One region of the Halobacillus sp. KGW1 genome, then DNA from elsewhere that is predicted to be linked to it. Evidence: predicted binding sites of a transcription regulator. Region 1 holds the regulator's gene; the other holds the start of a gene.
The links. The regulator LexA, encoded in region 1, represses DNA repair genes until DNA is damaged. The targets are predictions, from matches to a motif close to CGAACATATGTTCG.

Region 1 (5,551 bases):
AAATTATAGGGAAGGATCATAAGGAGTTCTGTTTCCGGGACTTTTCTGAAAGTGCAGAGTATCTGCTTTTTTGGGAAAATTTGAGAACCGGAAAGAGTTTTCAGAATAAAATTCTCAGAAAGAACAGGCGAGGAGCAGAAATTTGGCTGGAAGCAACCTACATGCCTGTATGGGAGAATGGAATGGTCAGTGGAATATTAAAAGTTGCAACAGACATATCAGAGCGGCAGCAGGGACTTCAGGACCTTGTCGGCAGGTTGAAGGATATGTCTTACACATTAAATGAAAAGGCGGTCCAAGGATTAGCCTTTCAGAATGATTTAAGTGACAGAGTAGATCAGATTTCTTCGATATCTTCTGAAAACACGGAAACGCTTGGGGAGCTTGGTATTCAAACAACTAAGATCCAGGGAGTGGTTAAGACCATTCGTGATATTGCTTCTCAGACAAACTTGTTGTCATTAAACGCCGCAATTGAAGCTGCGCGTGCGGGAGAGCATGGGAGAGGATTCGATGTCGTTGCAAAAGAAGTGCGTAAATTATCGAATAAAGTAGAAAAATCCATCAGCGAAGTGAATGAAAATGTAGAAAGCATTACTAATGAAATAGAAAATATCACAAAGGGAACGGTGAAGATACAAAAAGATGTGGAGGCTGCTTTATCACAAATTAAGTCTGCAAGTGAGATTTATCATGAGCTTGTCGGAGACGGGGAAGAGTTGGAGGTAAGAGCCAATCACTTGCAAGAAATTATATAGATAGATATAAGGGAGCGGCCGTGAACAGAACGGAGCGCTCCTTTTGTATGATTTTTGGGCTTTAGTAAGGGACAGAAGCGGATATATGTGCCCTATGTTGCGGCAAAATGGAACCAAAGGACAAGAGTGAGCATAATCTTGTTACATAGAAGTAGTTACTATTGCTAAATATTTGTAAAGGAAATTAATAGATTAGTAAAGGAGATCATTATGGCAAGATTAGTCTATCCAAGCGGAAGCTGGAACGGCAGGTTGGTTGCTTTGGATGATGGACATGGGATGGAGACTCCTGGGAAGAGAACGCCGTATATACCTGAGCTGGGGCGTCAAATTAAAGAGAATGAGTTTAATAGAAAGGTCGTTGCTTATCTCTCAGATATTCTTTTATACCATGGCTTCCGTGTGCTGCTTGTTGCACCCACAGATGCGGATACCCCTCTTACGACAAGAACAGCAGAAGCGAACAGGTACAATGCAGATATTTACGTGTCCGTGCATTACAACGCATTTGACGGTTCTTTCGGTGGATCAGATCCCAGCGGAATTGAAGTATATGTGTATCCGGGTTCTTTGAATCGGGAGGCTGGCAGATTGGCAGCGCTTGTCGGCAAGTATTTACGGCGAGGGACGCAACAGAACTGGCGCGGTGTTAAAGAAGGCAATTTTCATGTGTTGCGAGAAACAGATATGCCTGCAATTCTAACCGAAAACGGCTATATGGATAACAGGCGCGAGGCTTTGTTAATGATTAATGAAGCTTTTCAACAAGAAGTAGCAAAGGAACACGCGCAGGGAATCTGTGAGTACTTCGGTGTGGCTTTTAAAGGCGTCGGTGAAACGATCGACAAAAATTACCTTTCTCTTGGGGATACGGGAGAAGCGGTACGTGTGCTGCAGCGCAATTTATTGAAATTGGGCTATTCCATGGGAGGCTACGGGGCCGATGGTTCCTTCGGTCCAGCTACAGAGACAGCTGTCAAAGCTTTTCAGAGGGATCAGGGTTTAAGAGTCGATGGATATTATGGGCCAAATACAAAAAGGGCAATGGAAGAAGCCCTCAAAAAAATGGAGGATGATGAAATGGAAGAGGTTGCAGTTGTCATCAATTCATTTGCTGATTTCCCTGCTGTGGAGACACTTGCTATTCGGGAAAATGCAATGATTGCGTTAAGGCGTACGGCAGAGAGGCGCCAAGTGGCTAAAAAGATAATCGTTGCCGGTGGGGGAACGGCTGGCTTAAAAGGGTCCAATTTTGTTGATCTATCCGGAGCGACGCGTCTGGAGACAGCCCGAAAGATCGAAAATTATTTAAAACGATGAACGGCCCAGGATTTCCCGGTATACTTTCGGCGTCATTCTTCATACAATAGAAGAACAAATGTTCGTAATGGGGTGATGCGTATGCACCAATTATTAAACCGTTCTATGATAGAGCATTTACCGTTAGAAATTATTTATCATGCCCGTGATCAATCTATTTCTCAACGATTAATTCGAGTTATAAGGATGGAGGAAGCCTGTTGCGTGGCTTATTGTTATACACGGAAACAAGTAAGAACGTTCAGATGGGATGGGATTCTTGCCGTGGCAGTTTTTCGTAAAAATAAAGGAACAGAGAAAAGAAGCGGGGCTTAAAACGGCCGCCGCTTCTTTCTGTTTTAATGCACCGTCCGGTATAAACCGACAACTCGTCCTAAAATGGAAACATCATTTAGTATAATCGGTTCCATTGTCGCATTTTCCGGCTGAAGCCTGATGTGGTTCTGTTCTTTAAAAAAGCGTTTAACCGTCGCTTCCTCTTCTTCTGTCATGGCAACGACAATGTCACCGTTCTGAGCTGTCTGCTGCTGTCTGACTACTACCATATCTCCGTCCAGGATTCCTGCTTCTATCATACTCTCTCCCTGTACGATGAGCACAAATGTGTTGTCGTCCGTTCCTGCAAGCGTATCCGGGAGTGGAACGTACTCTTCAATATTTTCGACAGCGGTGATGGGAGACCCTGCTGTGACCTTACCGATCACAGGGGCATAGGCGACCTCGCTTCTGGGAATACTGTGATCCTCTTCTAATTCAATAACTTCAATTGCCCGCGGTTTCGTAGGGTCCCGACGGATAAAACCTTTTTTCTCAAGCCTTGATAAGTGTCCGTGCACAGTCGAGCTGGAAGCAAGACCCACAGACTGTCCGATTTCCCTAACGGATGGTGGATACCCTTTTAACACTACCTGTTCTTTTATGAAATCTAGTATTTCTTGCTGCCGCTTGGAAAGTTTATTCATAGATTAGCACCTCGTACATAGGATTATAGTAACCACATTGTACCATGGAGGGCAAAAAAACACAAACAAGCGTTCGAAAAAAAGTCGTTGACAGGAACGTACATTCGTATATAATTAAAAATATCAAATGCGAACACAGGTTCTTAGGAACGTTCGTTCTTAATATGGAGGGGTTCACATGTTCAATAAACTATCCAAACTGGACGTCACGTACATCATTTTGTTTGTTGTCAGCTTCGCTTTTCTCTATTATTCTATGGTAACGAGCGGATAAGAGAGGGGTTTATTGTAGATGAAGGTTGTTTTGTACTGCCGCGTCAGCACGGAAAAAGAGGCGCAGATCTCATCGTTAAAACGCCAGAGGGCGGAATTGACTGCCATGGCAGAAAATCACGGGTTGGAAATTGTCGATTGCATTGAAGAACAGGCAAGCGGCTACGAAATAGAAAGAGAAGGTATTTTTTCTGTTTTGGAGTACCTTTCTTCAAGACAGGCGGATGCATTGCTGATTCAGGATGAGACGAGGCTCGGAAGAGGGAATACGAAGATAGCCCTTTTCCATCAGCTTAACAGGCTTGGGGTTAAGGTTTATTCCCTTACTCATGAAGGCGAACTTCAGATTTCCGAGTCGGATTCTATGGTGCTTCAGATCGTTGGGATTGTGGAGGAGTATCAGCGGAAAATCCACAATATGAAAATACGAAGAGGAATGAAGAAAGCTGTAGCAGAAGGATATGACCCTTCTGAAAATTTATCCAACAGACACATGGCTCCGGGCCGTGAACGACTCCATTTTCCAATTGAAGAGGTTGTGCGACTTCGCAATAATGATTTGACATTTAAAGATATCGCAGCGACGCTTCGAGGACTGGGATATGACGTTTCTAAAGCGACCGTACATAGAAGGTATAAAGAATACCTATCGCTTGAAAAGGAGACGGAAGAACTGTAATATAAATAGACGATAGACAAGGGTCTGAAGGCTGCTTGTCTTTTTCCGTTTTATGTACCATCGTCTGCTTATCGATCACTAATAAAAAGGAGCAGGATCATATGTTATCCCAAGAGAAAATCAAGCGAATTAATGAGTTGGCCAATAAATCCAAGCAGGTGGATTTGACAGATTCCGAAAAAGCAGAGCAGAAAACGCTCAGACAGGAATACTTGAAAAACGCCCGCAAATCGTTTAAGAACCAATTGAAAGGTGTAACGGTTGTAGATCCAGAAGGAAACGACGTGACACCGGCAAAATTGAAACAGATGCAGAAGAATGAGAAGAAAAATTAACTTCCTCCGCACGCTTAGCCATAAAGCGTGCGGCTTCTTTGTTTAATTTTGCTTATTCAGGGAAAATTAGAACGGTCACGGTTTTATTGAGTCCTGGCGCTTGTCTCAAATGTAATTTCATTATAGGATAATACATGGTACATATGCCTTAACAGAAAGGGGAATGTTTACATGGCTAACAGCCTTGAACAAACATCAATCAATACTATTCGTACTTTATCTATCGATGCAGTAGAAAAAGCTAATTCCGGCCACCCTGGAATGCCTATGGGAGCAGCTCCAATGGCTTACACACTTTGGACGAAGTTTATGGATCACAATCCTAAGAACTCTCAATGGTTCGACCGTGACCGCTTTGTCCTATCCGCTGGACACGGGTCCATGCTTCTTTACAGCATGCTTCACCTGTCTGGTTATGACGTATCCATCGAGGATTTGAAGTCCTTCCGTCAGTGGGATTCTAAAACTCCTGGTCACCCTGAATACGGCCACACTGACGGAGTCGAAGCTACAACTGGTCCTCTAGGTCAAGGGCTTGCAATGGCGACCGGTATGGCGATGGCAGAAGCACACCTTGCTGCTAAGTACAACCGCGGTGATTACAATGTTGTCGATCACTATACCTTCTCCATTTGCGGAGATGGCGACCTTATGGAGGGCGTTTCTCAGGAATCTGCTTCCCTTGCAGGTCACTTAGGTCTTGGGAAATTGATCGTGCTTTATGATTCCAACGACATCTCTCTTGATGGAGATCTGGATCGTTCCTTCAGCGAAAGCGTAGAGAAACGCTACGAAGCTTACGGTTGGGAAGTCATCCGTGTTGAAGATGGAACCGATACCGAAGAAATTGCAGCAGCAATTGAAAAAGCAAAAGCGAATAAAGAGCAGCCTACTATGATTGAAGTGAAAACCGTCATTGGATTCGGTTCACCGAACAAATCCGGTAAGTCCGCTTCTCACGGCGCGCCACTTGGTGCTGAGGAAACAACAGCTACGAAAGAATTCTACAAGTGGGAGCATGAGCCGTTCCACGTACCGGATGAAGTTTATCAAGACTTCAAAGAGAAAATTCAAGACAATGGTCAAGCGAAAGAGCAGGAATGGAACGAGCTGATGAAGCAGTATAAAGAAGCGTATCCAGAGCTTGCCGAAGAATTGGAAACGGCGATCGCTGGTCAGCTTCCGGAAGGCTGGGACAAAGAGCTTCCTTCTTATACAGTAGGA
Region 2 (5,551 bases), 640 kb from region 1:
GCGCTCTGGGCAACCTGAAGCTGAGTAAGCTTCATGCTCTTCCTTTTGTTAATTAACCACACTCTTTGACTCATATTATCACCACCTTTGTAGCGTTTCGCGACTTCTTAATCTTATCATAATGTAGCATAACGCTACTGTCAATACATATTTGCGCTTTTTCGCTACATTTCTTTCAATGTATCTATTCGCTACATTATAATTAAAGATAATTAATTGTTTAGGATGTGCTTTCCATGATAGGGAAAAGAATAAAATACCTCCGCCAAACCCAAAAACTAACTCAATCAGAGATAGCTGAGAAGTTAAATATCACACGGGGTACTTATGCACATTATGAAGTAGACAAGCGTAGACCTGATTACGATACTCTTCAAAAAATTGCAGACTACTATAATGTTACTACCGATTATCTGTTAGGTCGGACCGATCAGCCAAACTTGGACAAGCCGACCGAGTACTCTTTCGACCCGCTTAAAGAGCTCAACAAGCTTTTCGAGAAGTATGATGTCCAGGATGCAGGGTTCTGGGATATAGAGAAGTGGAAAGAGATGGGGCCGGATGAGCTCCGCCGCATGGATGAATACTTCGAATTCTTATACAACAAGAGCAAAAATAAACAGCATAAAACTGATGATTACGAGGAAGCTGATGATATTTGAGTAATCACAAGAAAATAAACACGTCTGGGGACGTGTTTATTTTTATCAAATTTAGCTTTATTAGGAGGCAATAACCATGAGAGAGATACTTTATTTGGATACAGACTTCTTACATTCATTTTTAGCTCAAACGAATGGAGGACTTCCCACTGATTACACGAACGAGTTTGAAGAGTCTTCATTTGAAAACTTAGAACAAATGCAGGGCCATCAGTCAAAAAATTTTACAGAGTTAGAAGGGAAAAGTGGCAAGTTTAGTATACCCACTATAGTGGAAACACCTGAAGGCGGTATAAAACTGCATTTCGAACCAGGAAAGTATAGTGCTGAAAAGACTTTTTGGCAAGAATCTGATGTAGGCAGGGAATTAATATCAAAAAAATTACATGATAACTCTTTAATTGAGTTCGAAAGATATTTAGAAGAAAATTCCTCACTTACACAATTAACTGTTATAGACGACGAAAAAGGTTACGTTTTAATAGAATCAAGTTTTGAACTGATAGATCTTAACACTTTTGAAATCGCATTCTCTGAAGGTATGGTAGATATGCAAGTGAAGGAAATGAAAAGCTTGAAGGACAATGAACTCACTGAGATAAACCAAGACTCTAAACTTACATCTAAAGAACAAAAACAACAAAGAGACGAAGTAAATAAGATTTTCAATGCAGAATCTAAAAAAGTATCTGAAGAATTCACAGAATACAGAGAAATTTTAGGAATGCTAAAAAAGTTTATGCCCTCAAATGTATTCATAAAAACCACGAACGCAATTGCACCTTTGAAGGAAAATTTTCTAAGGGAAAACAGAAATATGATGCTTTTTAAATATGGTAATAGATATGACGGAGCAAAAGTTAAGGTTCTCGCAAAAATAACTCGTAAATTAGAAAAAAAAGGAGAACCTAATTCGTTTAATGAGAAAGATGCTATAAGAGAAAGTATAGAAGTGTTTAAAGGGGCGACAGATGAAATGCTAATTGAGCATCTAAATCTGGTTCAGAATGGAGATTTTGTAGTGAATCCTATTGCTGTTTATTTCGAATAATTTTTCTCATTTTTGAGCGCTTTTCGAGGCGCTCTTTTGCTTTGTTTATGTCCTTAGAAATTTTGTTATGAAAATCCAAGCTAGAATCCTGCTCTTTTTCCATAAGATCAAATCCCTTTTTTATAAAGTTGTTTACTCTTTTATTCATTGGCAGACAACTCCTCTTAATCTAGCACTTTGATTTATTATAAAATTTTTTTTGCATTTTTTAAAGTATCTTTTGTATTCTAATTGAAAACGGGAACAATTGTTCGTATAATTATTATAGAGGACGGTGATTATCTTGTATTTTCCTACTTACAATACTACACATTTGGAAGACTGGGTTACCAACTGGTACATACGAATGCGAATAAGTAACCCTAATCAACTGAAAGCTGTAACGATAGCAAGAAAAATGGACATATTTCTCCACCGGAAACCCATATCTCCCAGCTACCTCATACATGGAAGATATAAAGGGATCACCCTAGACGCCCGCGAAGACAAGCTGGTACAGAAGGAACAGTTTTATCATGAACTTGGACATATCCTCCGACACGTAGGCATCCAGTCCATGATGCCTGACGCCTTTCGAGAGCTTCAAGAGAGGGACGCACGACACTTTACCCTTTATGCAGCACTTCCGTATCACATGGTCTCTAAATACGATTTAAGCGATCCTCATATTATTGAGCGGTGGGTGAATGATTTTAAAGTCACCCACAAACTCTGTGTGGATAGAATAAATATCATTAAAAACCGTAGCTTAAAATATGAATGTCATGAAAGTCTTGACAAAACAACCCTCTTAAAGCAGATTTACGGATAGTACTTTCCCAAGTTACATCCCCTACAAGTTAATATTTGTTTATGGTAGCATTTTATTTGTCGAAAGAAATTGTAAAATTTCGACTTGGTAAACAGAACAAAGGAGGAATTCATTATTTTTGTTAGAAAAAAATTCACTGTTGTGGCTTTAGCAGTGGGTCTTGCAGCTGGAGTTGGTTTTTCAACTAATGTGGTAGCAGCTGAGGAGATTACAAAAGAAAGTATTAACACAAACAAGGATGTATCAGTAAAAAAAATAAGTGATGGAGCTATTGTTTCTCCCGATGCAAATGCGCACCACCCAGGCCCTGTAGGTACTGTAGATTGGCACACAGACCGAGTAATCCGTTCCAGTATTTCAAGAGATCATAATGGAGTGACTTTTACTACAACACTTCTTCTTGGTATAGCTAGAATGCCAATTCCTGCAGCAATAGATTTGGCTAACTCGGCTACGCAGTTAGGTTATAAAAATTTATGGTACACAAAGTTCAAACAAAGAGGAATTGACAGAAGTACAGGAGCTGAATACACTAGAGATCTTACATATTGGTACAAAGATAATTTACGTACCAAATTAATTGATGTAACTAAGAGCGAGCCAAGAAGATATATGTATTAACCGATAAACATTACCTTTAAAATTATTATATTATTAAGTATAATTAATATAATCAACCATTTAGGAGGGTTAGCATGAGTTTAAACAAAAAGCTAATAATCATCCAGATAATTGTTTCTGCTACCCTATTATCTGCATTAATAATAGTATTTAGCAATGGGAAAATGGCGTACGTTTATCCGCTAATGGCGCTAGGTTTTGTTTTACTTATTATTCAAAGTAGGATACAAGGAAAGATTAAAAGAGCACAAAAAAGCAATCAGTAGCAATAAAACGAAAAGCCCTGGCAATTGCCAGGGCTTTTCGTTTTATTATTTAGAAAACAACTACTTAATCATTAACAACAGATGGTTTGCAAAAGGTACTCATAGCATTTGAAATGTGATTCCGCACAGTCTTCTCTGAAATGAAGAGCTCTTTTGCGATCTCCCTAGTCGTTTTATCCTGCACCAGAAGCTCGAAAACTTCTCGCTCCCGCTTGGTAAGAATTTGTGTTGGCCGATAGCCGTCCTCCTTCACAAGCGTACCCCTCCTTGTTGTCTCTGAGCTGAGCGAGGGGAATTATTTAGTCAATGTTATCGTATGAGGCATAAGGTTGCCCTGTGCTTCGCTTTCAAGATTTAGTCACAAGCCCGAGTTCCTGCGCTTTGAAGAGGGCTTCTGTACGGGATCTTACATTCAGCTTATTGAAAATCCCGGTAAGCGTGTATTCCACACTCCGCTGTGACATATGCAGCAGCTGGGCAATCTCACGGTTCGTTAAGCCGGATGCCACTTCCTTAAGAATCGACTGTTCTTTCTCATTTAAGGAGAGGCCGTTATTCTTCTCTTTCTCCTCCGCATTTCCACTGACGCTTGCTTCTGAGCGGCGCAGCTGTTTAAAGAGATGAAGGGGAATAACGACTTCATCTCTTGCGGCGCATCGAATAGCGGTCAACAGCTGCTCACTTGTCGCGGTTTTGCTTACAAAACCGTTAATGTCTGCTTCGACCAGCATATTGAAGTGTGTGCTCAAGTCGAACCCTGTATAGATGAGAAGCTTGATGTCCGGGTAGTTATTGCGTATTTTTTTCGCGAGTTCAATACCATTTATGCCGGGCATGTATAAATCCAGCAAAGCGATATCATAATCGTTTTCTTCCATAATGGAAAGAACCATTTCATTATCGTGGGTGACATCCACGACAAGATCTCCTTCTTGTTCCAGCATTGCTTTCGTCCCGGCTCCAACAGCCGGGTGGTCATCTACAATTAATACTTGCTTCATACATGGACCTCCTTGCTCGCCGTACAAGGAAAAGTAACAATTGTTTTAAATCCTTCCCCAGGCGATGTTTCTATCGATAAGTTTCCGTTTAAACCATTTACCCGCTGTTCAATTCCCGATAGGCCGATATGGGAAAATAAATCCCGTTGAACCGAGTAGTCCATCCCTCTACCGTTATCAGAATATAAAAGCATTACATGATCCTCGTTACTGGACAGCGACAGTTTTACGATCTTCGCATCGGAATGTTTCATCGCATTTGTCAACAGTTCCTGTACAATTCGGAAGATTGCCAGAATCCGCTCCTGATCCAATTCAGCGTCGAAACGCTCATGCGCAAAATACACCGTGAAATTAGAGCGGAGCTGATATTGCTGAATCAGATTTTTCAAGGATTGTACAAGTCCAAGCTCTTCTATGAAAGCAGGACGGAGCTCGTTGCATGTTTCTCTAATTAAATGAATGCTGTCAAGGAGTGACTCCTTATACATCAGCAGTTCTGAATGAAGACTCTTTGGAAGGTCTTTTCGCTGACTGATCAAATCGTCCATGCGCCGATATAAGTACAGCTGCTCCTGAAGAACCGTATCGTGCAGGTCAATGGAAAGCTGCTTCCTCTGATTTTCTGCGATCGTGAAAAGAAGTCGAGAAAGCCACGTTGGATACTTCTGTGTCTGATCGCTTCTCAGTTTGCGTAACTCCTTTACAAGATCCTCAATCAGGCTCATGTTCTGAATAGCGATGTTCGCATTATAGGAAATCGTCTGAAGGTACGTCTTCTCATCTCTGTTCAAGGATGTGTAGTCCTTCTTCCCTTTACACCACATCATCGTGACCTTATCCATGGTGTAACCTACGACGAACCCGAAGCCCTTATCCGTCTCGATAATGGAACCGATATCGTAAGAATAGTCTTGGTAATGGTTATCAAAATGATCAATGATATCCTGCGGAATGGGGTCATACACACAATAGACTTTTCTTCTATTATGTTTGGAATAGAAGTACATTTCCCGGACGTTCAGGACATTCTTTACCTCTTCGCGCATCACCCTCATCAGATCGACCGCGTTGGACTGTTCCTTCATATCCTGCGCCATCCGGTGCATACTTTCCTGGTAACTGTATCGTGCTGAGAA

Region 2: the regulator LexA is predicted to act here: its motif matches at 1,954-1,967, upstream of AXG56_RS08300 (ImmA/IrrE family metallo-endopeptidase).

What each region holds. Positions count from the first base shown of each region.
Region 1 covers NZ_LSOC01000002.1:820,768-826,318, forward strand. Annotated here, with positions in the region: gene AXG56_RS19840 (methyl-accepting chemotaxis protein) at 1-758, shown strand, start outside; gene AXG56_RS04860 (N-acetylmuramoyl-L-alanine amidase) at 969-2,078, shown strand; gene AXG56_RS19275 (hypothetical protein) at 2,160-2,393, shown strand; gene lexA (transcriptional repressor LexA) at 2,417-3,040, opposite strand; gene AXG56_RS04870 (recombinase family protein) at 3,333-3,992, shown strand; gene AXG56_RS04875 (DUF896 domain-containing protein) at 4,094-4,327, shown strand; gene tkt (transketolase) at 4,499-5,551, shown strand, end outside.
Region 2 covers NZ_LSOC01000002.1:1,462,302-1,467,852, forward strand. Annotated here, with positions in the region: gene AXG56_RS08285 (helix-turn-helix transcriptional regulator) at 1-74, opposite strand, end outside; gene AXG56_RS08290 (helix-turn-helix domain-containing protein) at 237-662, shown strand; gene AXG56_RS08295 (hypothetical protein) at 739-1,713, shown strand; gene AXG56_RS19435 (hypothetical protein) at 1,691-1,861, opposite strand; gene AXG56_RS08300 (ImmA/IrrE family metallo-endopeptidase) at 2,111-2,524, shown strand; gene AXG56_RS08305 (hypothetical protein) at 2,609-3,145, shown strand; gene AXG56_RS08310 (hypothetical protein) at 3,220-3,411, shown strand; gene AXG56_RS08315 (LuxR C-terminal-related transcriptional regulator) at 3,476-3,664, opposite strand; gene AXG56_RS08320 (response regulator transcription factor) at 3,759-4,412, opposite strand; gene AXG56_RS08325 (sensor histidine kinase) at 4,409-5,551, opposite strand, start outside.